4 regions of the Sporosarcina sp. P18a genome follow, and region 2 is predicted to be linked to each of the others. Evidence: riboswitches for the same ligand, from Rfam matches in the RefSeq annotation. Region 2 holds a riboswitch; each other region holds the start of a gene.
The links. A riboswitch is a leader RNA that binds a small molecule or an ion and turns the genes downstream of it on or off. The one in region 2 is predicted to bind thiamine pyrophosphate.
Positions count from the first base shown of each region.

Region 1: another riboswitch for thiamine pyrophosphate. It lies ahead of tenA (thiaminase II); the one in region 2 lies ahead of CSV75_RS13835 (ECF transporter S component).
Region 3: another riboswitch for thiamine pyrophosphate. It lies ahead of CSV75_RS12175 (thiamine phosphate synthase); the one in region 2 lies ahead of CSV75_RS13835 (ECF transporter S component).
Region 4: another riboswitch for thiamine pyrophosphate. It lies ahead of thiM (hydroxyethylthiazole kinase); the one in region 2 lies ahead of CSV75_RS13835 (ECF transporter S component).

Region 1 is NZ_PDYQ01000003.1:95,464-102,876, forward strand. It holds gene hpaB (4-hydroxyphenylacetate 3-monooxygenase, oxygenase component) at 1-643, shown strand, start outside; gene CSV75_RS10080 (nitric oxide synthase oxygenase) at 726-1,823, shown strand; gene CSV75_RS10085 (DUF3889 domain-containing protein) at 1,867-2,229, opposite strand; gene tenA (thiaminase II) at 2,298-2,993, opposite strand; TPP riboswitch at 3,084-3,185, opposite strand; gene CSV75_RS10095 (YheE family protein) at 3,351-3,788, opposite strand; gene CSV75_RS10100 (urease accessory protein UreD) at 4,410-5,234, opposite strand; gene ureG (urease accessory protein UreG) at 5,227-5,847, opposite strand; gene CSV75_RS10110 (urease accessory protein UreF) at 5,885-6,571, opposite strand; gene ureE (urease accessory protein UreE) at 6,564-7,019, opposite strand; gene ureC (urease subunit alpha) at 7,030-7,413, opposite strand, start outside.
Region 2 is NZ_PDYQ01000006.1:83,381-90,793, reverse strand. It holds gene CSV75_RS13845 (energy-coupling factor transporter transmembrane component T family protein) at 114-884, opposite strand; gene CSV75_RS13840 (ABC transporter ATP-binding protein) at 862-2,328, opposite strand; gene CSV75_RS13835 (ECF transporter S component) at 2,350-2,919, opposite strand; TPP riboswitch at 3,001-3,112, opposite strand; gene CSV75_RS13830 (exonuclease domain-containing protein) at 3,300-3,872, shown strand; gene CSV75_RS13825 (YitT family protein) at 4,101-4,973, shown strand; gene CSV75_RS13820 (methyl-accepting chemotaxis protein) at 5,740-7,413, opposite strand, start outside.
Region 3 is NZ_PDYQ01000004.1:113,429-120,841, forward strand. It holds gene CSV75_RS12145 (globin-coupled sensor protein) at 1-922, shown strand, start outside; partial or broken gene CSV75_RS12150 (ABC transporter permease) at 939-2,010, shown strand; gene CSV75_RS12155 (ABC transporter ATP-binding protein) at 2,014-2,712, shown strand; gene CSV75_RS12160 (ThiF family adenylyltransferase) at 2,840-3,856, opposite strand; gene CSV75_RS12165 (thiazole synthase) at 3,853-4,626, opposite strand; gene thiS (sulfur carrier protein ThiS) at 4,623-4,820, opposite strand; gene CSV75_RS12175 (thiamine phosphate synthase) at 4,813-5,412, opposite strand; TPP riboswitch at 5,483-5,591, opposite strand; gene CSV75_RS12180 (Crp/Fnr family transcriptional regulator) at 5,649-6,338, opposite strand; gene CSV75_RS12185 (heavy metal translocating P-type ATPase) at 6,316-7,413, opposite strand, start outside.
Region 4 is NZ_PDYQ01000003.1:169,246-176,658, forward strand. It holds gene CSV75_RS10505 (Ger(x)C family spore germination protein) at 1-405, opposite strand, end outside; gene CSV75_RS10510 (spore germination protein) at 402-1,856, opposite strand; gene CSV75_RS10515 (GerAB/ArcD/ProY family transporter) at 1,884-2,978, opposite strand; gene CSV75_RS10520 (DUF3238 domain-containing protein) at 3,225-4,421, opposite strand; TPP riboswitch at 4,614-4,715, shown strand; gene thiM (hydroxyethylthiazole kinase) at 4,778-5,551, shown strand; gene thiD (bifunctional hydroxymethylpyrimidine kinase/phosphomethylpyrimidine kinase) at 5,568-6,383, shown strand; gene thiE (thiamine phosphate synthase) at 6,383-7,042, shown strand; gene thiW (energy coupling factor transporter S component ThiW) at 7,054-7,413, shown strand, end outside.

The sequences.
Region 1 (7,413 bases), on a different contig from region 2:
ATGGAAGCGTGTATTCTTTCATCACAATAAGGAAGTAGCTTCAGAATTTTTCTCAATGAGTTCATTTCATCCATTTGCTACCCATCAAGTCATTACGAGACAGATCGTCAAGACGGAGTTCATGTTAAATTTGGCAGAGCAACTCGTCCAAACGATTAATATAGCGGAATATCTCCACATTCAAGAGAAATTGTCTGAAATAATTATAGGGCTCGAAACGATGAAAGCCTTGCGAGATAAATCCGAAGCCGATGCATTACCCGATCAATGGGGTTATATGTGTCCAAGTGCGATACCACTTCAAATAGCTAGCAATATTTTCCCCAAAGTCTATCCGCGTTTTAGTGAAATCATTCAGCTAATTGGAGCGAGTGGAATGGTTGCGCTACCTACCGATAAGGATTTCCATTCGGCTATTCAACCTGATCTCACAAAGTACCTACAAGGTGCTACGAAAACCGCGTTAGAACGTGTACAACTATTTCGATTGGCTTGGGATTTGACGATGAGTTCGTTCGGCACAAGACAAACGCAATATGAACGGTATTTCTTCGGTGATCCAGTTCGCTTATCAGGTCATCTATACCGATCCTATCCAAAAGACGCAGGACAAGAAATGATACACCGGTTACTCTCAGATTAAATGAAAAGTCAGTAATTTGCCGAAATTATGTCAGCTCATCGTATTTGCCAGATGCTACACTTTGTATATGGAGTTGATGATTATGGTGCTATCTGTAAATAGAATTAAGCTATTTCAAGAAGCAGTCCGGTTTATTCACAGTTGTTATGACGAACTAGGACTTTCTCAAGAAGAACAAATCAAGCGCGTGAAGGAAATTGAAGAAGAGATTATCCAAACGGGAACGTACACCCATACAGAATCCGAACTGATACAAGGCGCGAAAATGGCTTGGCGAAACAGTAATCACTGTATCGGCCGATTGTTGTGGGAAACATTGGAGGTATTTGACGAACGACAAGTCACTACTGCTGAAGTAGCATTTGAAAAATTGAAGCATCACGTGGATTATGCAACGAATGATGGAGATATTCGCTCAACGATTACAGTCTTCGCTCCGCGAGCGCAAGATAAAGACCCCCTAAGGATCTGGAATCATCAATTAGTTCGTTATGCTGGATACAAGGAAGGTCCCACAATCATTGGTGACTCTACATCCATTGAAATGACTAAGTTATGTGAAAGCCTTGGTTGGCAAGGAGCCAAAACACCTTTTGATGTATTACCGCTTGTCATTCAAGAGTATGGGAAATTTCCGCGGCTTTTTGAATTGCCAAAGTCGTCAGTAAAAGAGGTACCTATCAGTCATCCCGAAATCAAAGGAATTTCTGAGTTGCACACAAAATGGTATGCTGTTCCGATCATTTCCAATATGCGTCTTGATATCGGTGGAATTGAATATCCCATGGCACCATTTAACGGCTGGTATATGGGTACGGAAATTGGAGCGCGTAATCTTGCAGATGCGGATCGTTATAATCTTTTGCCGTCTGTCGCCAAACTGATGGGGCTCAACACAAAATCCAATCGATCTCTTTGGATAGACAAAGCACTTGTAGAGTTGAATATAGCCGTTCTACATTCCTATCAGCAAGAAGGCGTCACACTTGTTGATCATCATACCGCAGCTAAACAATTCAAATCGTTCGAAAAGAAAGAGCAAAGTGCAGGAAGAAAAGTGACAGGTAACTGGGTATGGCTCATTCCACCACTATCACCCGCCGCTACCCATGTCTATCACAAACGGTTTGCCAATGACATTATAACTCCCAATTTCTTTTATCAAAAAGATCCCGAATAAACCAACGCCCCTGCACCATGTTATATGGTCTAGGGGCATTGGCTTATTGAACAGGTATTTCTTGAAAGTTAATGCGAATAAATTGACCCGTTTCAGCTGAATATGTGACAGTCACTATCACACCGAATTCTCGTTCTTCCTCTTTTAACCAAAGCTGAAACTTTTCCACACTCGTCACGTTCTTTGAGTCGGTTGCGATATGCAAATAATCCTTGATTTCTGCACGAGGATATTTGAGCATCGTTTGCTTGATCGCAAGCCTCGACCACTTAGCGTATGCCGGTACTTCTACCTTACTAAGAGTGGCAACCGGCGCCTCGCTAGTGCCCGTCGCGCTTGTCATTATCATCCCAAGCGCAAAGATTATTTTCGCAAAGATAGCACGCACCTCCTTTTGGAATAGCATGCGCTGTTTATATCCATTCAATTCTAATTAATAACATTCAACTTAAATAGTCGCACGTTTTTTTTATATTAATTTGTAATCATCTGTCCTTCATGCATACCGGGCCACATTTGCTTCGTGTAGGCCATGTCCCAGAACATATACTCATATCGAGTCGTATTAAGGAAGATCTCCTCTAACCTCACTAATTCTGATTCAGGCTTGCCTCCTGCAGTTTCATCCATTAATTCTAAGCACCAAGTAGCCAACTCGCCAAAGTCTTCCGATGAATACATGCGAATCCAGTCACCATACAATGGATGTTCCAGCGCACCAGGCAATTCCGAAAGCTCTTTGCCAATCTCCCAGTAGCTCCACGCACACGGCAATAATGCAGCGACAACTTCCGCTAGAGAGCCGTTTTGACTTACATGTAGCATATAGTGCGTGTACGCTAGAACAATTGGAGACGGCTGAGCATTCTCGAGCTCTTCCTCGGTAATGCCAAAGCGTGCTGCATATTGACGGTGAAGTTCCATTTCAGTGTGTAGTGTACCGTTAAGCAATGCAGCAAATTTACCCATCGTCTCTACATCCGTAGCCTTCATCGTGCCCACAGCAAACACTTTCGCGTAGTCAATTAAATACAAATAGTCTTGCACCATATAAAAACGAAACTTCTCCTGATCCAACAGACCATTTCCAATCTCCTGTACAAACGGGTGACTATGATTCTGTCTCCAAATCGGTAATGTCTTCTCTAATAAACGTTCTGTAAACTTCATGTATACTCTCCCCTTTTTCGTAATAAATGAAAAAGCCACTTCTTGACTAGAAGTGGCGGAGAGACATCACAGAGCACAGAAATAAGCTAAGTAACATCTGCACCACTTCCTTACGCCGGTATGAACCGGATCAAGTTAAAGGGTTAAAGCATATGCTTCTCTCAGCTCCACAGAGCACCCCTAGCGGTAACAACTATTTCATTTGTATATTCTATTGTAGACTTACTTTATCAGAAAGGTCAAACGAATTGAGATTACACGTAGCCTACATACAACACAGCAATTGGCAGCAGACCTTAAATTGGTCTTACTCAATCGAATACGTTTATTCCACAAACTTCACGCAGTGTCAGTTTGTTATTCTAGATGTTCTTTTAGCTTTTTCTCAACATCTTCTTCTATTTTTTTTACGCGCTCTTCTTCTAGTTTACGTCGTGGTTTAGGATGATACCATTCAATTTTCCCATTAATGAATGTACCTTTAAATTCTTCGCCTTGAATCTTCAATTTAAATGACTGAAGTGGTCGAGTTTGACTTCCGCTATTCGATTGTTCGATCTCAATATTATCCGCTTCATTTCGAATCCCTTGCTCGGATAAAAGTTCCAAAACTTTATCCTCTATAGCAATTACTTCCTCTTCGCCAACATCATGTTTGGGATGTGGATTAAGCCATTGAATTTTACCGTCATGATAGTCACCTTTATAATTACGACCTTCTAAGATGAGCTTAAACTGAATTCGCTCGTACTGCCTGTCTTCAAAAACTTTTTCTGCTTCAAAGTCATCTACCACAGGGAACACCTCCAAAAATAGTATAAAGCCTCTTTTTATAAAATGGCTCATCTTACGTTATCCATAACTACTAATTCAAGCCTTCTAGCCTGAAGTTTAATTACCCATCATTCCTGCTCACGTATAAATCCTTTAAAAAAATTTAAACTCTAATATAACTTAGCAATAGGTTGTTGTCAAATCCATTAATATTCTACTATGCTTTATATCATTCGAATATACGGTCCAAACACCGTAAATCGTAGCGAACTTACTCCCCGTACACTCTATTACATCTTCACTCACTACCAGGCAGAAGATCAACTTCACACATGTGTCACAACTTTATTGCAGCCTTTAATAATTACCGTGAGTGTTGAACCAATACACGCAAAGACTGCTATACATTCTATTGACTTGACGGACATGGTTAATCCTATGAAGGACACACCACGTATGTATAATAATACCCCATTTTTTGTGTTTCAATCATTTGAACAGTGACATAGTTGTTTGAACAAACTACATAATATATTCGGAATAACTTAGCTCTCTTTATTACTTTCCGTACATATTAATTTCTGCAGTACTAGCATAACGGACAGAAAATGCCCAACAACTCATTGAATTGTCGGGCCATTTCTAGTACTTCCTTAAAAAACTTGGTTTCGTTTGATTCCATTCTTCGCTAATTACGTGGTGGCAGACTGAAATAATTCGCTCTATGACTTGTGTATAGTTTGCCAAGATGCGTATAGTGAAGCCAGGAACGGCAAGCTTAGACAATCCGAATGCAAATTCTCCAGCCTCTTGTTGAAGAGTTTCATATAATCGATCCAATAGAGCATCATTCGTTTTTTCTCCAACGACAATTAAGGAACCCAAATGTGTGTATCCTTCCATAAAGCCTAACTCATTCATATTTTGTGACGCTGGATGAAGTTTTATATGGTCAAAGACAACAAGTTGACCTCCCATATAAATCTCGGTTTTCAAACGGAGCATGTCATAGCTGAATTTTTCTCCTTCCGGCGACCAGCCCGGAGTCAATATTTCGGCATACAGCAAAGTTGCTCCTTTTTCCATGTATATACTATTTTTCTGATAGCAACTGGCATCTTTGTATGCAATAAGCGCATCCGGTAAGTACTCTAGATAACTATCTTTTTTCATACGAATGACTGTCTCTTGATATACTTGCTCGGTCGGTGTTCTATATACTTTCGTCGCTGACTGGGTCGTCAACGTCAGCATCGCTCGTTCACCAAGGGTGACTTTCATTTGATACCGATCCCCATCTAAATAGCCACCGCCAGGATTCAATAAATAATAGCATGGATAACTATTCTTATTAAAATAGACAGGACGCATCACTTTAAATGCACCTTGAAAGTAAACACTTTTCGCCACGGAGCGTCCTTGTCGATTTTCCATGACGAGGTCAAGAACACCTGTCCATTCAGACATCTTGTCCTAGTCCTTTTAACAAAGCGTGTTTTCTGATCCATTCAACCACTTCATCTAGTCCTTGATCATCTTTTAAATTGGTGAAAAAGAAAGGTTTATTTCCTCTAAATACTTTTGTGTCGGACTCCATTACTTCAAGACTCGCCCCGACATATGGCGCTAAATCTGTTTTGTTAATAATAAACAAATCAGATTTAATCATTCCTTGTCCACCTTTGCGCGGGATTTTTTCACCTTGCGCTACGTCAATTATATATATAGAAAAGTCTACGAGTTCTGGACTGAACGTAGCCGCTAGGTTATCACCGCCACTCTCTACAAAAATCAACTCGAGGTCGGAATGTTTTTCTTTCAATTCATTAATCGCAGCGAAATTCATCGAAGCATCTTCACGAATTGCCGTATGTGGACAGCCTCCTGTTTCCACACCGACAATACGGTCTTCCGGAAGAATACCGTTCGCAACTAAGAATTTGGCATCTTCTTTCGTATATATATCATTGGTAATAACCGCCATACTCACTTCGCCATCTAATGCGCGTGTAATTTTTTCAACGAGCATGGTTTTTCCCGCACCAACTGGTCCGCCGACACCTATTTTAATTGGTCCCATTCTAAGCACATCCTTATTATCAATTTCATTACATTCATTACGAACTAAAAATACGTATCCCGACACGTTCATGTTGCATTTGTGAAAGCTCGAGGCCTGGCGATACAACGCCAAACTCTTCTTCGTCTAATTCCATTATTTTGTCTGTCGTTTGCTGAAGTTGTTGTTGAAAAGTGTAAATGATTTTCTGTCCAGCAGTTTGTCCAAGCGGGATTGCCCGTACAGCATTTTGCACAAGACTAACAACCGTCGAGTATAAGTAATATAAAACCGTTGTATTCTTTTCTACTTGAAGATGATGTCCGATCATCGTAAAAACAATGGCTGGATGGCCAAAAGCTTGTTTATCACGAATTTTTTGGGCGTAAGTAGTTAACACAGGTATTTTGTAAATGGCTTCTGCAATGTTTAACATCCTATCACCCATACGCTGTGTACCATCACGTGATTCGCGAGCAAGATTCTGTACAGTCAATATGCGGTCCAATTCCCAAACCTTATCCAGGTCATCGATATCCAGTGCATCATAAGTGAGTCTTACAGCTAAGCCGTCTGCATAAGCAAGCTGTTCATGCACATAGACATGTAACCATTCAGAAAATGTGTTAGCATCGGTAACCTTGTTTTTTTGAATATAGGTTTCTAATCCGAATGATTGACTAAAAGAGCCGATGGGAAAACTAGAATCGCATAGCTGTAACAAGGATAATGCATGATTAGTCATGGCTATGCCCAATATGACGGAAAGCCTTTGCAACTTTTCGTTCTTCTCTCTTAAATGGAATATCCATTTCCTGTAGCAAATCCTCAACTAAATAATCATATTGCACAAGCATATCCTCTTCTTCAAATTGCGCAGGCAAATGACGATTTCCAAGTTGATGGGCAATCGTTCCCATTTCAAGCATTGTCCGCGGGCTAATAACAAGTAAATCATCAGAAAGGACATCAACCAAAATAATATTCTTATCATCCATAAACAGAATGTCTCCCGCTTCCAAATCACGCGGGTTTCTTAATCGAATTCCAATTTCACGTCCATGATCGGTTTCTACGCGTTGAATTCTCTTCATTAAATGTGCGCTTTCTAAGTACACTTTCTCTTTATGACGGCTTTCATACTCACTTGGATCTAAATCCCTGATATTCATCACGATTTCTTCTACAATCATTTTCTTCACCTCAGAATAGGAAATAGCGTTGCCCCATTGGCACCTCGTCAACTGGGTCACATGTTATAAGCTTTCCATCGATTTTCACTTCGTACGTTTGTGGATCTACATCAATATGTGGTGTAGCTGTATTTAATTTCATATCTTTTTTCGTAAGACTCCGTATGTTACGGACAGGCAGTACTACTTTTTCAAGTCCAAGCTTCTCTTTTATTCCTTGATCATATGCGATCTGTGAAACAAATGTAATGGAACTTTGCGGCAATGCCTTCCCGAGTGTTGCGTACATCGGACGGTAAATCATTGGTTGCGGTGTAGGAATGGTTGCATTTGCATCGCCCATTAAGCTAAATACCGCCATTCCACTCTTCAAAATCATCTCCGGTTTAACTCC
Region 2 (7,413 bases):
GAAGTCCGTAAAATCATTAGCATGTGGAATGTAAAAAGAGAGCACAGAATCTGAACTAGAACTGTGCTCTCTTTTAATGTGGTTATACAGGATATGTGTTGGTTATCGAGTAACTATTTATAAACAGATAGTAAAAAAGCTAGAGATAAACTACATATCATGACGAGTACAAAAACCACGTCTATTCCATTATACCGTGTAGGATAATAATACGTCCTTGCAGCACCCATCTGATACTGTTTCGCTTCCATCGCAACGGCAATGCGTTGCGCACGGCGTATACTTTGGGCAAAAAGAGGAACGGTATAGGATTGCAATCGCGCATACACACCTTTAATCCCTTTGGAAAACTGTATATTTCGTACTTTCAACGCGTTCCTGCGAATTTGCAGCTCTTCAGTGACAGCAGGAATTAAACGAAAAGCTGCAATAAAGCTATAAGCATATTTGGACGGCAGACGAAACTGCTGCATCATAGCATAAAAGAATAGTATGGGTTGGATTGTTAAGATAAACGTAAAACCGACGAAGCCAAATGAAAGTGATTTACTCCCGAGCAACAGCGCGTGTTGAATACTCTCCTCGGAGATCTTGAATAGTCCCCATTGCCACAACACCGTTTCACCCTTACCGAATAATAACATCGTCAATCCAGTGGATAGGAATGAAATGACTAACGGAATGGAAAGCAATAAAAGTTTCTTTAGTGAATAGCCACTGAATACATAAAATAATATTCCATATAGAATAGCCTGTGAGATAGCAAAAGGTAAACTTTGATTCACAAGCGTAATGATCAAGAACGCAAAAAATACGATGAATTTTAGCGCTGGATTGACTCGGAATAGCCAGGTTTCGCGTTTAGGTGTGAACCAATTGAACATCCATCGCACCCCCTACGCCACTATCCGTTTGCACAACGCCATCTACTACAGTCCAAACAGCAGTAGCAAAGTTCTCCACAATTTCCGTATCATGCGTAACCATCAAAATTGTCATGCCTTTCGTGCGCAACTGCTCCAGTTTCTCAAGAATAGCGAATGTGTTTCGTGCATCCTGTCCAAAAGTAGGTTCATCGAGTAACAAGATATCCGTACTAGGAGTAAGGGCAGTTGCTACACTCAAGCGACGCTTTTGGCCCGTAGATAGTTGATAAGGATGGCGTGAAACGGAATCGGGCAGGTTAAATAAGCGCATCAATTCCTTCGCATACATGTTTGCATCGGCTTTTGGCATACCGTGCAAAGATACTGTTAATTCTTCCGTAATCGAGTTCGTTACAAATTGTAGTTCGGGATTTTGAAAGACGAGCGATAGACCTTTCGGGAGTTGCCGTTTCTTCTTTTTCCATACAATGGCTACGCCGTTCACTTCATAGACGCCGTTAGTCCGAAGCAATTGCATAAGAGATAAAAGCAATGTACTTTTACCTGAACCATTTTCCCCTACAATTGTAATCCAGTCACCGGCCTGTACAGTCGCATGCTTGGCAGAAATCTTCTCCACTTGACCACGATAACCGTGAAAATCCTCGATATGAATTTTCTCTTGTGATGAAACCGCTTGACGATTTAGCATCATCAATTGAAATGCATCAGAAGTTTTATATTCTTCCCATACCCCTGGATACCAAATGCCATAACGTTTCAGTTCTTCCTGAAAGTTTGCAAAAATATCTGCAGGTGAACCGTCTGCTAGTATGACACCATGATCATTAAACAACACAACACGATCTACCCAGTCAGCAATCAAATCGATTTTATGCTCCACGATGATCACAGTTTTATCAGCGGTTGCTTCTTTAATAGAAGTCCAAATCTGTTGCGTGCCTTCCGGATCCAGTAATGCGGAAGGTTCGTCCAGAAATAGCACGTCCGGTTCCAATAATAAAACAGAAGCCAATGCCAACCGTTGTTTCATACCTTGAGACATTTCGTTGATGGGCGTGTGGGCATCTATCAAGTGCAAGTTTACACGCTTCAACACCTCCTCAATAAGAGGGGCCATTTCTTCACGCGGCACTTGAAGATTCTCCAAAACGAATGCGAGTTCTTCATCGACGTAGGTCATACAGAACTGTGTATCTGGGTCTTGGAAAACGAACCCCCACGAGTCAGGTAACTGAATGCTTGTTGCTTTCATTGGCAGTTCGATAGAGTTCGGGATAATGCCACTCAGTACTTGAAGTAAAGTGGATTTCCCACAACCGCTAGGACCGAGCATAAGAACTTTTTCACCGGGCTGAACAGAGAAGGAGAGGTCCTTAAAGACCAAAGCATCTTCTCCAGGAAACTTCAGTCGTAAATCGGTAACGCTGATGTTATTCATAGTTGGATCATACCTCCGCTTTTACTGATCAAGCATCGTATATTCTTTCTTATCGACGGGGCGAATTAGCGATGTCACACCTGTTGCTTCTAGCGCTTTTACAATAAACACAGCGAAAATACCTGTGAAGATGAATGCGCTGATTGCACGTAATCCGTATTTCACAATGAGTGCCCATGTTTCGAGTGCTGCATAACCATAAATCAAATCAAGTCCGAAACTTGCAAGACATGACGCGACTCCTGCTAACCCTGCAATTAAAATAGAATAGCGTCGATAACGGAATGCAGCGAACAATAATTCAGCAGCAAGTCCTTGTACGAATCCATACATCAATACTTCAATACCATGGCCGGCAAATGCAGACAAGGAAGCCCCCGCAATACTTGCGATGAATGCAGTACCGGGCTTTCGTAATAATAGGAAGGCAAACGGCCCCACCATGAACCACATACCGTAAAGCAGTTGACGTGCAACAGGCATGATCGGTTTGACGACAGTGTATAAATCATCCCAAAACTTCATGAGCACGCCAAATACAACGCCGATCATGATGGTGATCAATAAATCGGTAAACTTTAACTTTTTCAAACTCTTCCACTCCTCGTTATTTTTTATACAAAAAAGCCGTCTGAAGAGCAGACGGCCGAGGAAGGAAAGAGATTCCTGTATAATTCCATCGATCACGCTCTCTACGCTGGCATTACCCAGATCAGATTAACGGTCAGCAGAGGATTCATCTGCTATCTCAGCCTGATTCTCTCAAGCACCCGGACGGACAATCATGTAAGCAATCCTAGTATACAGCACGTTGAATTGTGTGGCAACTTATGAAATTACTAGACGTTCAATTAAATGCTGACAGTTCAAATGGAACATATTGTATTGAAATCCTGATATACTAAAAGGATAGAACTGTTCATAATTATATTCTCGATATCATGCAAATAGAGTGTAAAAGGAGTTTTCACATGACAAAACATATAGCATTTATTGACGTGGAGACAACAGGCATGCGTGCCGAGACGAGTGAAGTAATCGAGTTAGGGGTTATGCTTGGAGAGTATGAAGATAATCGTATTGTTCGAGTGGCAGATGAGTATTGCGAGTTTCAAGAACCGTTCTATTCTATCTCCCCGATAATTACCCAGCTCACTGGCATTACCGATCAGATGGTTAGAGGGAAGTCGCTTGATATGGATAGAATACTAAAAATACTAGATCAAGCAGACGGTATAGTAGCACATAACGCATCATTTGATAGGGGCTTCGTCAGTCGACTATTACCTGAAACGCTCGACATGGACTGGTATTGCTCCGTCAGACAAATCAAATGGAAAAATTACGGATTTGAAAACGGCAAACTGCAACAATTGCTGAGAGCGCACCGAATTCAAGTGCATAACGCCCATAGAGCGCTCGATGATGCGAAGAATCTAGCTGTGTTGCTGAACTCATCCAATCCCAGCTTGGCGGATGATACATTCATCTCGTATTTGATGAATAAAGCCCCAATGAAGAAACCAGCAAAATCAAGATTTTAACTACTAGAAAGACCAGTCATCATGGGATGACTGGTCTTTACCTTTTCGATACGACTCTTGGGTTACTGCGGCCATGTGGTTTGTATGCTACTACTATATTTAGTCGCGCGTCATGTCATTGATACAAAAAACTACAAAAATCTACTGTCTTTGGAATAGTTTATATCGATAAAAGGGTATGGTAAATAGAAGTATGTGACTTACTAAATAACTGAAAGGAATGAGATAATGAAAGTAATTACAAAGAAGTCACATAAGACATTACGTCTTCTATTTCAAGCCTTTTTCGTCATGATGGGTGCAGTGATTACAGCGTATGGACTTGAGTCAGTCCTTATTCCAAATAATGTATCGGATGGTGGGGTTACAGGACTAAGTATTGTGGGTTCTAAAGTTTTTGGACTTCCGTTAGGTGTATTAATTGCGATTTTAAATATACCGTTTATCTTCCTTGGTTACAAACAGGTAGGTAGGCGCTTTGCAGCACTTTCTGTGGTGGGCATCGTATCCTTAAGTGCCAGTACAAGTTTAATGCATCATATTCCCATCATTGTACAAGATGATACATTATTGATAACTGTCGTTGGCGGAATCATTATTGGAGTCGGAATCGGAATAGCTTTGCGTAATGGTGGAGCACTCGACGGTATTGATATGCTCGCAGTATTGCTTTCGAGAAAACTTCCATTTGGGACAAGTGATCTAATTTTACTCTTAAATATCTTTGTCTTTATTGTCGTTTCAACCGTCTTTGGGTTGACTGGTGCGATCATGTCAGCAATTGCTTATTTCATCGCATCGAAAGTCATATCTATCATGGAAATTGGATTTAGTGGTTCCAAAACATATAAGATTGTAACGGATCAACCTGAATTGATGATAGAAGAGATTCACGGACGTTTAGGTCGGAGAGCAACATATCAAGTAGTGCAGGAGAGTTTTACAAAAGAGGAATTCATAGAAATCACTTGTAATATTTATCATTTGGAAGATAGTAAGATGAAAGAAATCATTCGTGACATAGATAAACATGCATTTGTAACGGTATATGAAGTTGTAGAAATTAAGCGAGGCAATTTTGGCAGAAGTCAAGCACGTTAAATGGATGTGGATTGAAAAAATATTTGTCTGCAGAATATAATTGTACAGTAAGTAAGTCTAGCTTTGGTAAAAGAGTGTAGGGATTAAAATATTACAACTTCGCAAAAGGAAAACAACAAACAATTACACATCTGTTTTAAAGGGAAAAGTATCTAGAATACTAATCACATATGTGAAAGCATTATTATTAGCCCTTCACTAACGCAGTGATCTTGATGCTTATTCGTCTATTTTAATAAGACAAGTGTTGTAACATGTACGGAATTCTGTATGTAAATGTATTGTAAACAAAACCTTATTAAGTGGAAGTGAATATGGATTCCAAAGTAGATAGTCTTCAATATGATCGATTAGGAAACAATCATGATACAAAAGTTAGACCTGTAGATGTGGAACCACTGATCTTCTAGTATGCGAACCTTAAGGAAACATAAAAATCCAGATAGGTTCGCGCATTTAATTTATGAAAAACTGCTGAATTAAATGTCGTTTAACTTTTTAGAGTAGTAAGTTATAATGGAATAGACAATATATAGATTTGGATTAAGTTTTTTGTTTATATATTGCGGTCGCTCCCTGTATAGAGGGTGTGGATTGAAATACCACAATGGTTCAATACTTGGATGTCTTTTATCGTCGCTCCCCGTATAGGGAGTGTGGATTGAAATTGTCGGGAGAGGTTGCAGAAGGGATATTTATTTCTCACCCTTTAAAAAATAAAACGAATCACGTAAAAGCGTCTGCATAGTAGCAGACGCTTTTTCAATCATAAAGTAAATTTTCGTACAAGCGCATTGAGTTCTTCAGCCAATCGGGCTAAATCGTCGGAGTTACTTGCTATTTCTTCTATTGCGCTACTTGCTTGTTGTGAAGATGCTGAAGTTTGCTCCACACCTGCAGCAGACTCTTCAGTAATCGCTGCAATCTCTTCGATGGACCCACTCATTTCCTGACTGCTTTCCGAAATATCTTGAAGGTCGTTCGAAATACTTTGGATCCGATTGACCATATCCGTTACGGCGTCACTTATATTATCAAATGTTTCATTAGTACGTTTTATTTGGTTTGTCCCTTCCTCCACTTGCTTATATCCTTCTTGTAATGAATTGGTAACCATAGTGGACTCAGTTTGAATCCGATTGACGATTTCAGTGATATTGGTAACGGACGCGGAAGATTGTTCTGCCAGGGTCCGTACTTCATCGGCCACCACAGCAAATCCTTTACCGTGTTCACCAGCTCGAGCTGCTTCGATCGCTGCATTTAACGCTAATAAATTAGTTTGTGCTGCAATTCCTTGTATAACCAAAACAAGTTGGGAAATTTGTTGTGTATGCTTGTCTAATCCTTCTACATTTGTCACTGCATTATGGACGATTTGATCGATAATCTGCATCTGTTCCAATGAAGAATTCATCACTTTGCTCCCAGTACTTGTCATGTTCAGCACTTCATTTGATGACTGGTGAATATGGACTCCATTTTCATTGGCGTCCATTACTTTAGAGACGAAGACTTCCATTGAAGTCGATAAACTACTCGCGTTAGTGGCTTGGGATTCAGTGCCGTAAGCTAAGTCTTCCATTGTAGTGGCGATCTGAGTAGTACCTATCTTTATTTCTCCAGCAGATTGAGTCAGTTCTTCACTTTGTGATGAAACCGTTTGAGCCACAGTATGTATCTCATCCAATAGTTTGTGCGTATTATTACTCATCTCATTCGTAGATGCGAACAGTTGTCCAATTTCATCTCGCAAATTTGTTTCTAAAGGCGGACTGCTTAAATTCCCGGTAGCGATACGTTTCATTCGTTCCATTACCACGTGAAGAGGCTTGGAAATAGAATTGGCGGTAATGGCGGCAACTACCATGCTCAAAAGAATAACTAAGGTTATTATACTTGTAACCAAAATCAATGTATTTTTGCCACTTGCAAGCAAATTCTTTTCAATATCAATAATGATGACTTCACGATCCTCAGCTGCTTTTTCGTATGAGTGCATTAAGCTGCGTGCCTCATCATTCGAGGCCAACAAATTACGTTCAGCCAACTCTTTGTTACCACGTTCATATTCCGCGAAAACATTTTCTGTGATGTACTCCCGCCATTCGACGGTTCTTTGAATCAAATCCTGTATTTCCTTCGAATTTCCCAGCTCACTAACAGTGGTTTGATGCTTTACACCATCTTCTGTATATGTATCAAATATCTCTTTGTAGCTTGATTCTCCTGTCATAATATATCCCCTGGAGGAGGCGATCCGATTCGCCATACCAAGTGCCAACTGCTCGTCTGCAATTAATAGAGGCAACTCTTTTTCTAGAATGTTTTTCGTTGCTTCATTATTTGCTTGGAGGGTAGAGAAAATAAATATACCTAGTAAAACTATTAATAAAAGCACAATAGAGAAGCCTGTTAGTAGTTTTGACTTAATACTATT
Region 3 (7,413 bases), on a different contig from region 2:
GGAACCTAAATGGTATATCGCGGCTTTTCAAAACTTGCATGCAACGATGCTCGATATATTATTTGATTTAGAATTGGACCGTGCAGAAGAACGTGAAATGATCGTAGCGTTAAGTAAGATTTTGAATTTCGAAAAGCAATTGGTTCTTGAGGCGTTCGAGAAGAGTACGAATGATGCAATTCATGCAAATCAGCAAGAAGTAAAAGATAGCGTCAAGCAACAAATTGGAAGTATTGCGCTTGAGATTGAAGAGAAGTCCGAGTCCACATATGCGGTAGTCAATGATTTAATCGAGCAATCTACTACACTCGAAGGAAAAATTCAGGAGAGTATTGTCCGTTCCGAAACGTCAGTCCATCAAGCACAGTCTGGAATTGAACAGATGTCACAGATGGTGGTCACTTCGGAGACAATTGTCAAGGAAACGAAAGGCATGGCGGCATTGATTGAAGAATTAAACCGCGCATCCATTCAAATTGAAGAAGTCGTTCAACTAGTGAAAAATATTGCAGATCAGACCAATCTTTTGGCACTGAACTCTGCAATTGAAGCGGCACGTGCGGGTGTTCACGGAAAAGGTTTCGCGGTTGTTGCGGATGAAGTCCGAAACCTAGCGGATCAAACGAAACGGTCGACAGATAATATTGCACAACTCGTCGCGCAGTCGAAGGCGAAGACGCGAGCTGTTCATGATGCGATAGATACTGTCACGAAGTATGCCGATATGGGCATGAAAGAAACGGAAACAACTAGAGAGACATTCCAGAACATAACTGAGACGGTTCATTTGACCATAGACGATATCCAGCATTTTTCAGACCATATGAAAAATTTGCAAAGCGTCATTACATCAATTGGCGGCGTATCGAAGGAAGTCGTATCCACTTCTTATGAGTTGGAAGAAGCGATAAATGTCCTATAAAAGGAAGTGAGAATGAATGTTTTTAGCGTGGAGCGAAATCAAAAAGAATAAATTACGATTTTTACTCATCACATCGATTTTACTATTGGTGTCATTCCTCGTGTTCTTCCTATCCGGACTGGCAAATGGATTAGCCAGCATGAACAGAGAAGCGATCGACTCGTGGAAAGTCGATGCAGTCCTTCTGACAGAGGAATCTGATAAGAGTTTGTATGAGTCGGCACTTGATAAGAAAATAGCCGATGAACTGGATGCGAAAGAAACGGCTGTTGTTAGCCAAATGGGCGCCATCGCAAACAATGGTGACACCAAGCAAAATGTCATGCTCTTCGGTATAGATAGAGAAGAGTTCATCAAGCCTGAAGTTAGTGAAGGGGACCCGACATTTTACGTTCAAAACGGTGTCGTGGCATCGGATGTGCTGAAAGATGAAGGCTTTAAAATAGGGGATACGCTCGAGTTATCTTCATCTGACACGAAACTGACGATTGTCGGCTTCACGGAAAAAGCTCGTTTTAATGCATCGCCTATTCTCTATATGAAGTTAAATGATATGCAGAAAATTAAATATGGTGACGCCTATACAATGAATAAAGACTTGGTTAATGCAATTGTCATCAAAGACAAAGACTGGGATACACTTTCATTGCCAGACAATACGGAAATCATTGAAACGGAAACATTTATCGAGAGTCTGCCGGGTTATACGGAGCAGAATTTAACGTTAACGTATATGATTTACTTCCTGTTTGTCATTTCAGCGGCAATCGTTGCCATTTTCTTATACGTATTGACTGTACAGAAAATCAGCATGTTCGGTCTGATGAAAGCGCAGGGAATTTCCAGCGCCTATTTGGCAAGATCCGTTATCGCACAGACATTCATTCTCGCGTTGATCGGGGTAGTCCTAGCAATTTGGACTGACGTTGCTTGCGGGAAGCTTCCTGCCAAATGCAGTTCCTATCATGTTTGATATACCTACCATGATAATTTATGGGTTGGTCTTAATAGTAGTGGCAATTCTCGGAGCAGTCATTTCAGTTTGGACGATTATCCGAATTGACCCGCTCGAAGCGATAGGAGGGTAAACGATGGTACTGGAACTACGAAATGCGAAAAAGACGTTCGGTGAAGGCAATACGCTCGTTGAAGCGATGAAGGAAACCAATTTCTTAGTTGAACGTGGAGAATTGGTCGCGGTTATCGGTCCGTCAGGTTCAGGTAAAAGTACGTTCCTGACGGTGGCTGGCGCTCTGCAAACACCAAGCGAAGGCGAAGTCATCATTAACGGTAAAGAATTATCGCAGCTAAATGAAAAGCAACGTTCAAAAATCCGTTTGCAGGAAATCGGGTTTATATTGCAAGCTTCCAACCTTGTGCCGTTCCTAACTGTTGATCAGCAGCTTGAATTGCTAAATAAAGTGAAGAAAGACAATATGACCAAAGATGAGCAACGTAAGTTATATGAAGATTTAGGTATTACCAAGTTGCATAAGAATTATCCATCTGATTTATCGGGCGGTGAGCGACAACGTGTGGCGATTGCGAAAGCATTGTTCAGCAAGCCAGCGATTCTTTTGGCGGATGAGCCTACCGCTTCACTCGATTCGGATCGGGCATTTGAGGTGATGGAGTTGTTGCGTAATGAAACGAAGTCGAATCAAACGGCGACCATCGTTGTAACACATGATATACGGTTGATTCAATACGTGGATAAGGTGTACAAGATGACGGATGGTGTGTTGAAGTTGGAGAGTTCGGCTGAGATGGCATTGGATTCGACGGAATGAGCGAGGGTTGAATAAATAATGAAATAAACGCTTCGGAAAGCTGTTTTACGGCTTTCTGAAGCGTTTTTTATTGGAGGATTTATTGGTTATGCTCATAAAATTGCGCTAAGCGCTCTAAGCACAAGCATCATCCCAATAAACCGGCGACAATCTTCCGGGCTACCATGATATCCTTCGTTCCATGAACCAACATCCGCCCATCACGGAATAACACGAGTCGATGAGCGTTGTATTCACAGGAAACCAAATATGGGTTTTGTTTTAAATTAGAAACAATACCGCGAATGGATTCGGCAAATGGTAGTAGTTCCACTTGTCGGTGCTTCGGCCAGGTCAGTTGCACGGTGTCGCGCCCGCACAGTACGGCAGTCCGAATGACTTCATTGGCAGATAGGTAAGGATAGGTTGGAGTGTCTGAGCAACTCGGACAACTAGATTTCTTCATACTGTGCACGTCCATTGCAGCACGTTCGCCTGTCCATAGATCGACGGATTCCAGGCGCGGTTCCATCTGCGCACCCGTTATACACTTCAGCAATTCGGCGGTTTGACGGGCAGCCGTTGTAACGACGATTGGTGAGATGACGCCGACTGTATCGCATGTCAATGATTGTGGCGGTAACGCTTCGAGGAGACAATGCAGACAGGGGGACCCTTCTTTTACGCCAATAGGAAACGTCAGCCCGTAGCTACCGACGCAAGCACCCATGAAGAAAGGGATGCCGAGTTGTAACGCTGCGTCATTTGCTAGTAATCGTGTTTCGATATTATCTGTGCCGTCGAGAATGAATTGATGTCCCTCGAATAGGTCGAGAACATTTTCAGTTGTCACATCCGCTACTATTCCACGGATTTTCACATCGCTATTGATCGCGCGCAATCGGCTTTCCGCAGCGATCGCTTTCGGCAATTGATCGATGACATCTTGCTCTGTATATAATTGCTGTCTATGAAGATTGGTCCACTCCAAAATATCACGATCAACAATCGTTAGTTCGCCGACCCCTGCACGGACAAGCATTTCCGCTCCGGAAGAACCGAGTGCACCCGCTCCTAAGACGAAAACTTTTGCCTCGCGGATACGGTGTTGTCCAACTGGTCCGATAGGTGCAAATAGCTCTTGCCGAGAATATTTTCCGGTCAATTCGTCACAAGCCCTTCAGTTGGACTGCTTGCTACGCCGTAATCGCGGACTGGCATACGTCCTGCCTTATAACCGAGACGTCCTGCTTCAATCGCGAGTTTCATTGCTTCTGCCATCATGACAGGATTTGCTGCTTCCGATACTGCCGTATTGAGCAATACACCGTCTGCTCCGAGTTCCATCGCGAATGCCGCGTCTTTTGGAGAGCCGACGCCGGCGTCAATGATGACGGGGACATTAGATTGCTCAATGATCAATGACAGATTCAGCGGGTTCAGAATGCCTCTGCCTGAACCGATTGGCGAAGCGCCCGGCATGATGGCATGAACGCCTAATTCGCATAGTCTTCTTGCGAGCACTACATCGTCTGACGTATAAGGCAATACAATAAAGCCTTCCTCTAGCAGCATTTCAGTAGCGCGTAATGTCTCTACAGGATCTGGAAGCAATGAACGGCTGCATCCGATAATTTCCACTTTCACCATGTCACAAAGTCCTGATGCCTTTGCAAGACGTGCGATATGTACGGCTTCTTCTGCTGTACTTGCACCTGCAGTATTTGGAAGTAATGTATAGCGAGTTAAATCCAATTGCTCTAGAAAATTGGGCTGCGACGCTTCGAAAATATCCATGCGTCGTACTGCGAACGTGAGGATTTCTGCTTCTGATACTGCAACTGCCTGCTTTTGTATTTCAAATGAAGGATATTTCCCTGTGCCTAGTAATAACCGTGAAGAGAATTCTTTATCTGCAATTTTTAACATCTTCATCCGCCTCCTACAAAATGTATGATTTCAATTTGGTCTCGATCCATAATCGGTGCGTCATAGTGATCTTTTTGCAAAATCTCTTTATTTTTCTCCACAATCAAAATCCGATTACCCAGTCCCAAATGCTCAAGTAACTGTTGGATTGTTCCTACTTCCGGAACGACCGAATAGGTTTTTCCGTTCAAATCAATCATTTTCTTCATTAGATGCGCCTCCTATTCTATAACTTTGTAAGACTTTTAGTGAACGCATAGGGGATAATACAGCCACGCCTGCTACGCCGTTTCGTTGTAAATCAGGCAAGTGTTGCGGCTGAATTCCGCCGATTGCATACACGGGAATCGAACTACACGTTGCAATAGAAAACAATTCTTCCGTGCCGCGCGCTGGTAGGCCAGGCTTTGATTTCGTCTCGAAAACATGCCCGTACAAGAGCCAATCCGCGCCTTCCGTCGTAGCTTCCTTTGCTTCTTCCATTGAATGAATCGAGCAACCAAATTGTAGCTCGGGAAATTTCCGATGTGCATCCCGTAAAGACATGCCATAGCCAGTCAGCTGCACTTTCGTAAGGTTCAGCTCGATCGCTATGTTAGGTCTGGCATGTACAATGAGCTTGTCGAGTGGGAATCCACTATTCGCAAGACGCGTAATCAAGTCTGTCAGTTGTTCGTCTGTCTTGGACTTTTCACGCAAAATAATAGCATCTAGAAACGGCGCTGTCTGCTGCAAGTGTAGAGTCAGTTCATCAACCGAAAGACAGTCATCGGTCACGCCAAGTAACTTCATTCATTCCCCTCCAATAGAAAAAACCACTTCCCGAATCGGAAAGTGGTGGATGTGTCGACAGAAATATATACGGAACGACTCGCCACTTCCCTCCGCAGATACTAATCTGTTCAGGTAATAAGGGTTTCAGAGCCACACTCTTTTCTCAGTCCTTGTGAAGGATTCCCCTAATGGTCAAAATATTTGGTTTTCAGAACTAGCGTATCATGTACGTAGTGGAATGAAAAGAGTTTCTTTCATAATAGTAATAAAGCATCCAAATCGAGAATATCCACCGTTTTCATGCTGGACTGGCGAATCCAGCCCGACTCCTCGAATGCGCTAAGTTTTCGACTAATCGTTTCAGGTGTCGTCCCGAGGTGGGAGGCGAGATCTTTGCGACTCATCGGTAATTCGACTGTCAATTGTTGTTGTTCTTCTGATAAGTCGGCTAGATACAGTGCGATGCGCGTTTCTGCTGCTTCCATACCGATCCGCGCTGCCCGTTGTTCTGTTCGGGCGAGGCGAGAGGAGAACTCCTCTAACATCTTTAATGAGATCGCAGGATGTTTTTGTAGAAGTTGTTGCATTTGATCCCGTTGAATAATACATAATTCCACGGGTTCAAGTGTTTCTGCGTAGGCGTCATGAGGTTTGGCATTGAATAATGACAACTCACCTGTGAAATCTCCCGGTTCTAAAATTCGTACGAGTTGCTCTTTGCCGTTTTCTGAAAGGCGATATACTTTGATTCGTCCTTTATGCAAAATATATAAACCTTCGGAGCAGTCGCCTTCATTGTAAATAATTTTTCCACGTGGATGCGAAGTGTTTCGCGCGAGTCCTACTACGTGTTTCATCTGTTCAGTTTCCAAATGATTGAACAGCGGTACGAGCGATACACACATATTTTGATTCGTCGTATTATTGTGGGGCTGTTGACTCATTCACTTTCACCTCGCTTATAGTTCGATTGGCTGGTTTGTCACTAGTATAGCGTATTAATCGAATGGCGTTCAATATAACCAAAAGTACACTTACTTCATGAATGAGCATGCCGGATGCTAGGAACACTTTGCCTAACAGTACACCGGCCAACAGGAGGAAGACTGTGCCTACCGCAAAGAATGTGTTTTGTTTCATGTTATGGACAGTTGCTTTCGATAATGCATAGGCATGGGCGAATTGATCAAGCCGGTCCGCCATCAAGACGATATCAGCTGTTTCCATGGAAATGTCTGTTCCGCCTTTGCCCATGGCAAGTCCAATGTCCGCCGTGGCGATCGCAGGCGCATCGTTGATCCCGTCACCTGCCATGGCTACACGATGTCCTTGCTTTTTCAACTTTTGAACGGCGGCTACTTTGTCTTCAGGTAAAAGCTCCGCGTGGACACTGTCAAGACCGAGTTGTTCACCGACGAGTCGGGCAGTGTGGACATTGTCGCCAGTTAGCATAATCATTTGTTTGATCCCGCTTCTTCGTAATTTGACCAAAGCAGCCTGTGCTTCCGGACGGATCTGATCCGCTATGGAAATAATACCTGCGATGTTTCCGTGAATGCTGACGAACACAGCCGTATTACCTGCCTTTTCCCGCTTGGATGCATAAGCTTCCACGTCACTAGAAATAGGTATACCTTGCGATGCCATCAGTTTTCGGTTGCCGGCTACGAGTTGCTTGCCGTCTACTTTAGCAAGCATGCCGTTGCCTTTCATAACGTTTGCGTCACGCGCTTGATGTGTCAAGTCAATCAAGCGCTTCTTTGCTTCGCGGACGATCGTTTGACCGAGATGGTGTTCGGACAATAGTTCAACTTCTGCAGTTAGGCGCAGTAGCTCTTCTTTTTCGATACCCCAACTATGGATATCAGTTACCTCTGGACGTCCTTTGGTCAATGTGCCTGTTTTGTCAAAGACGACCGTGTCGATTTTCGCCAACTGTTCCATCACGTCGCCACCTTTAATTAGCACACCATGTCGAGCTCCGTTACCGATTCCCGCTACGATAGAGACGGGAGCGGA
Region 4 (7,413 bases), on a different contig from region 2:
TAGCCAAACTTTATACCTAGTATCATGATAGCGGATAAAATTATCGATAACCGGACTCAATTTCCCGTTACTCATCACTTCTTCTGATGCAACTATATATGAAAAATGACCCCAGTACACTTTTTGATCTATGGAATGATATAATTCAAAAATTGCATCATCCATAGTTTTTCCCGTGGCATATCCAACTTCCGTTTGTACAGCTTGGGAATCTGATGGTTGCTCGCTTTTTGCCGTATTAGCAAAACTGACGAACTGCGTATATAACTCGTATTTTCCATCCTTAAAATCCACGCCAATTGCATTAACATAAAGCATCCTTTCGGGCTCATTGGAATCTATACAACCTGAAAGGACTGCCGAGAGAATTACCAAAAGCGGCAGCACAAATATACGTGTAGTCATTTTTCACCTTCTTTGCTCCGCGTTTTATCTTTGGGATTTAACATATTCGGACGCTTTTTATATTGTGTGGGATTTAAACGCAAAAGCGACTTCACAATTGTCTTCCAGCTTAAATCTGTCGTGATATTCATGTACGGCACCCCGAATGTTCGAATACTCGACAAGTATAGGATGGTAAAATAAACCGAAATCAGGAATCCGAACATTCCGAAAAATGCCGTTATGATAATGAAAAGGAAACGCAGTATACTCACGGTCCCCACCAGTGATTGGTTAACCAACGTAAATGTCGAAATTGTCGACACAGCGATAACGACAATCATCGCGGGACTTGTAACCCCGGCCCGAATGGCGGCATCTCCAATAATTAGCCCGCCCACAACCCCAATTGTACCTCCAAGTGCTGACGGAAGACGCAGACCAGCCTCACGAAATAATTCGAACATGAGCAGCATGAGCAACATTTCCAATATTGAAGGAAGCGGAAGGCCTGTATTTGCTTGTACAACTGTAGCTAATAATAAAAGTGGCAATTGATCCTGGTGAAATGTCGTTAAAGCAAGCCAAAATGCAGGCAAAGTTATACCTATGGACATACCGGTAATACGCAATAACCGTTCTACCGAACTAAACGAGGCTGGATTCTCATTATCATCACTTGTTTTTAGAAGTAAAAACAAGTTTACGGGCAAAATCACACCATAGGATACCCCGTCAACAAAAATTAGAAATCGTCCTCTTGCCAGCGATTGAACCGCATGATCTGGCCGGCCTGTATAATCTGTCCTTGGAAAGAGCACCCCTTTAATCTCCATGCTCTCCAGCAATAAGTCTCCGCTGAAAATAATATCCGCGTCAACCTTTTTTAGCTGTTTTTTTATACTATATAGCGTCTCTTCACTGGCAACATCATCAAAATATAGAAGTGCTACCGTTGTTTTAGTTCGCTTTCCCAGTTCAAACTTTTCCACACACAGTGAATTCGTCGGTAACCGCTTCCGTATGATTGCGATATTAACTGAAACATCTTCAATAAAATTATCTCTCGGCCCTTTTACTGGTACTTCCATACTTGTCTCTTCGGGATTTCGGTTCGGCTTTTCCGCTATATTGCTTGAAAAAAGGAGACCGTCATCCTCAAAATATAGAAGCAGGTTGCCGGTGTATACAAGTGACCCCACTTCTTTTATGTCTTCTACCTTTTTCAAATCTGGAATGTGTAATTGCCCAACGACTGCATCTTCTATCGTTTCACCCTTCAAATCATTCATCATGAGTTGAACACGCTGAACAATGACTCCATTCAATAATTGCTGATTGATCATGGCATCGCATGTAATGAATACTACTCGACGCTGATCAAACGTGTACGATTGAAACTGAACATCCGCGGACTTTAGAAACAATTGTTTCATGGAATGTAGATCTATTTCCTTTTCATCCGGCTTCAAGGTTCTTCACCATTTTCTTTATAGATTTTATGTTTTGATCTTCTTAGATGATTTTCGTGAAAGCAAGGCAATAATGACTAAAATGAACGACAGGAAGAACATGAAGAAAAATGTGACAATCAATAAATAATCCCCTTTAATACTATGGAAAAGATCATCACTCAAAAGATTTAACGACAACGCCATAAAGAAAAAAGCCGGTGCAAGTATTCTCCAAATACGCTGTTTGTCTCCTGTCATCTTTAATAAATCCGCTGCTATGAATAAAAGGAGACTCACTCTTATGAACGTACCTGACAGCCATTGATAAATAGAAGCGAAATCAAAGTGTTCAATAAACCGCCCGACCGACCCAATTCCCCATTCTTCATAGGCAGGAAATCTTTGTTTCGTCACTTCTGTTGGACCAAACTCTGTGATAGCTCCAATGGTAGGACCCATAGTCAATCCCATTAAAATGAACAGCATGACAGCAAAATGATACCACCGGATTTGATCTTTGACTTGTTGTTGAATGAACAGGAAAAGTATAATCTCGACAAACCCGGACGCTGGAAACACTGCTGTCGTTAGTACGGGTTGAAACCCATGTTCAAAAAATGGTTGAAGCAACTCATAATCTTTTACTTGCATATTGGTAAACGCAATAAAAAATCCCAAAATGACAATCCAAAATAGAATAAGTACATTAACCATCGCAATCGTTTGCAAGTTTGTTGTGGCAAGTAGAATACATAAAATCGTGTAAATGAGTAATAACGGTAGGACGGGGGTTTCAGGTAAAAAGGTTGAAATTATCCATATTAATGTCTCACCCATTGTAAAAGCTGCCAAGATGAGTAAAAAGATGGCTGTCATATACCGGATAATGGCTGATGCAACTTTCCCGGTACTCTTTTCCAACCATTCTGTCAGAGGTTGTCGCTTTGATTTCTTATGGATGTAAAGTACTAGAAAAAGCCAAGGGAAAATTATAATAACGGCCACCAAAATCGATATCCAGCCATCCCTTCCCGCCCCTTGTACAAGCGACGGAATAATGGTCACATGATTTTTCAAACCTATCACTGTCATCGATAGGAAAATAACATGTAAGACACTTATAGAGCTCGTTTTTTTCATATGGAAACCCTCTAACGTTTTTATATCATTCAGCTTTAACGACAACAGGTGGAATTATACTTACGCGGTGATACATTAGAGGGGCAAGATGCTACTTTCATACAGTGCTCATTATATTTCTTGCGTATTCATACTGTTCAAGGATAAGAGAAACCATAATCATTCATTAACGCAAATATGGACGTCACCATTTGCTTGCACAAACATAGGCAACGCAAAAAAGGACGTACCACATTTACTACTGCATTAATTACACGTCATATAGCGCCAATAATTATCTCCTAGCACACCCGTCAAATACGCCAATCCTTCACTTTCAGTACGATGCACAGGGCGCCAATTCTCGCCATCAAGCGATAAATAAATTTCATGATGAGGTGCATCATTGTGATAGCCTACCAGATCTAAGTTACCTTGCTGATCCAAATGAGCTTTCACTTCATAGTGAATAGACGGTGAAGCGGTTAATGGATTGCCTACATCATGAGTAATTGTAAAATGAACTTCTTTCGATTTCTCCTCCAACCGATCGATTTCTATACCCTCTACAGAAGCATGGGCATGGCGCTTATACCGCTTCATAGTATTTAAGCCAATTGACGGCCCAGTGGCTTTCGTAAACCGCAGATTGCTGTCTCCTCCGATAAATTCTCCTTCTATATCTACACGCGTGCGGAAGCTTTTTCCTTCAGGGTTGAAGTCCCGATCGTCTCCTGTAAAGTATGGAATCGGCGAAAAAAGATTCGGATTTTTAATAATATCTTCCTTTAAAAAAGTCGTGTAGCGGAACTTCCATTGCTTCACTTCATTTAACTTTTTCCTGTCAGCCACTGGAATGAGTAATCGATCCCGTTGCTTTACTCGCACGGAAAATGTATAGACTTCTTCTGTTGGTTTATTATTAGGATCCGGAGGCATAATCACTTCATACACTTTTGATGCGATTGATTTACTGACATTCATTTTCTGATTGCTATCAATTAATGGGCGTGTTGCCACGACACTATATACTACCGCCTCAGAAGAACTTGTCTCGCGATCAATAAAACGATTATCCGTAATTGTCTCGATGTATTGTCCATTCCGGAAAACATCAAACTTCTCTACATCCTTAATCCACTCCCATGACAGAGCAATTTGTGATGGGGCGGCAATCGTTGTGATCACCAAGCGTTGTAAAGGATGTTCATCTTCCTGTACTTCTGTCAGAGGTGATGTCTGGATAACAATTACATCTCGAACCCGTCCTTCCTCCACTCGTTCCACTGTATATTGAAAAGGATATGACGGATCTAGCTCTCCATCCGTAAACTTTGGAGCCGTTCCTTCATATACTTGTCGGTCATTTTTATAGACACGGTAATAACCACCTGTGTCACTCCACGTGAATGATATATCATCCAATGAATGATTCATCTGTTGAATTTCGAATAATTTCTCCATTTGCGATCTGCTCCCTTTTATCTATTTCATCTGAAACAGTTATACGCCTTCAGATAATTATGTAACATTCAGCATATCGTTATACCTTTTCGTCTATGTACAATCACTCATTTCTTATTACTTTAACCTCATAACCCCAGTATTATTTTAACCTTTTCCATGTATATGATATAATCAGCCTGTCTAATACATAGTCACCACTAGGGGCGCCTTCTATTGGCTGAGATGCAATTACGCAAACCCTTTGAACCTGATCTAGTACATACTAGCGGAGGAAAGTGGGTAGTTTTCATACCCAACCGCCCATCTATGCATGGGCTTTTTGTATATATACCTTTTTAAGGAGGAAAAGAAACATGCAGCTTATTCACGAACTTCGTCAAAAGCAACCGCTCGTTCATTGCATGACAAACTTTGTAGTCGCGAATTTCCAGGCAAATGGGTTACTTGCAATAGGCGCTTCTCCCGTTATGGCGGATGCAGTGGAGGAGGCAGAAGACATTGCAAAAATTGCCGCTTGCAGTATTTTAAATATTGGTACATTGAAGCAACAAACAGTAGACGCAATGATTTTGGCGGGAAAAAGTGCCCGCGCAGCAGGAAAACCTGTAGTACTAGATCCAGTTGGTGCAGGTGCTACGGCTTTTCGTAAAGCTAGCGTTCTAAAAGTGCTGAACGAGGTAGATATCACACTGATCCGCTGTAATACAGGGGAACTTGCTGCGATTGCAGATGTTCCATGGGCCGCTAAGGGTGTTGACGCAGGAGAAGGTTCTGCCGACATCGAAAGTATAGCGAAAAAGACTGCCCTTAAGTACAACTGTCTCGTGGCGGTTTCAGGCGAAGTCGATTTAGTCACGGACGGCCATTCCACATTATCCATTACGGGCGGCCACCCGATGATGACCACCATAACCGGCACGGGTTGTTTACTCAGTTCTGTCACGGGTGCATTTCTCTCCGTAGGAATGGAACATCCCTTGGAAGCCGTAGCAGATGCACTTTCATTTTATAAACGGGCTGGTGAACAAACTGCAAAAGTTTCACGTGGTCCTGGCGACTTTGCTGTAAACTTCTTAAATACCTTACATACATTGGATAACGAACGGAAAACAATTTCAGTATACTAGACAGGAGGTTTTTCAATTGACAGTACAAGTAGCATTGACCATTGCCGGTTCTGATAGCGGAGGAGGCGCAGGAATTCAGGCCGACTTAAAGACGTTTCAGGAGCTAGGTGTATACGGCACTTCTGCCATAACTGCATTGACTGCTCAGAACACACACGGTGTTCACAGTGTTTATCCAATACAGACAGATGGAGTAATAGCACAAATTCGTGCAGTACTGGATGACTTTGATGTAAAAGCATGTAAAACTGGGATGCTGTTTTCGACAGAAATCATTACTGAAGTAGCAACGCTATTAAAAGAATATCCTCCGTTTCCTTTAGTCATTGACCCTGTCATGATTGCAAAAGGAGGACAGGCTTTATTGCAACAACAGGCGATTCTAGCATTAAAAGAACATTTATTACCGCTGGCTACCGTTGTGACTCCGAATATCCCTGAAGCGGAAGTGCTAACCGGAATGAAAATACGAACAGACGAAGACATTCGGCAAGCTGCAGCCGCTTTTATTAAAATGGGAGCAAGAGCCGTCGTTATGAAAGGCGGTCACCGCAATGATGTACTGGATGCAAAGGATTATTACGCGGACGAAGAAGGGCAGTCATTCACTGTAACAACACCTTGGATTCAAACCAAAGATACACACGGGACCGGATGCACATTCGCAGCGGCTTTGACGAGTTTTCTGGCTAAGGGCTATTCTTTGACGGATGCAGTTGCCGAAGCGAAGCAATTCATACAGGCCGCGATTGAAAATGGCCTGAAGATTGGTTCAGGGCACGGACCAACCAATCACTGGGCATACGGTGAACTGAAAAAGGAGATGCACTGATGTCAAACATGGAAGTGAGGAAAGCATTAGGCTTATATTTTGTAATGGGTACACCAAACGCTCAGAGTCAGGATCCGTTAGCAATAGTAGAAGCGGCTCTTCGCGGTGGTGTCACATGTTTTCAGTTGCGTGAAAAGGGATCTAATGCGCTTGAAGGCGAGGCTTTGCTCGGATTCGCTAGAAAGTGTCAGGCACTTTGCAGATTGTATCGTGTTCCTTTCATCATCAATGACGATGTGGATTTGGCATTGGCCATTAATGCAGACGGGGTTCATGTAGGACAAGATGATGAACAGGCAGACAGCGTGCGTCAGCGAATTGGTCCGGATAAGTGGCTTGGAGTTTCGACTCACAATGCACATGAGGTACAAATTGCACAATCAATTGGGGCGAATTATGTAGGTCTGGGTCCGATCTATCCGACGTCAACCAAACTCGATGCTTCGGCAGTTGTAGGTACCACTCTAGTAGAAGAAATCCATACTGCGTTCCCTGATATGCCGATCGTCGCTATAGGCGGCATTACACTGGCTACTACCGGCTCTGTTATCCAAGCCGGGGCAGACGGTATAGCTGTGGTCTCCGCTATCGCATCGGCTAAAGATCCGCAGTATGCAGCAAGCGATTTATCAAACACCATACACTCTTTGTTGGCATGAATGGGGATCGTATGAATACACGGAAAATGATTTTCATGACAATGTTTGTCGCGATTGCAGTTGCCGGCTCTGCATTCGTTTCATTCCCTGCTGGTATCGCTAGAGCGTATCCCATACAGCATACTGTAAATGTTATAGTGGCGATCGTAATGGGTCCGGGGGCCGCTGTCGTGGTAGCGTTTATGACAGGACTCGTACGTATACTGACAGGGACAGGTTCACTGCTCGCATTTCCTGGCGGGATGATCGGTGCGTTTTTAGCTGGCGTATTATACCGGCGTTTCAAAAAGAATTGGAGTGCAGGCATCGGGGAGATTATCGGTACCGGTTTGATAGCACCATTGTTTGCAGTGCCTTATGCCAAAATCTTG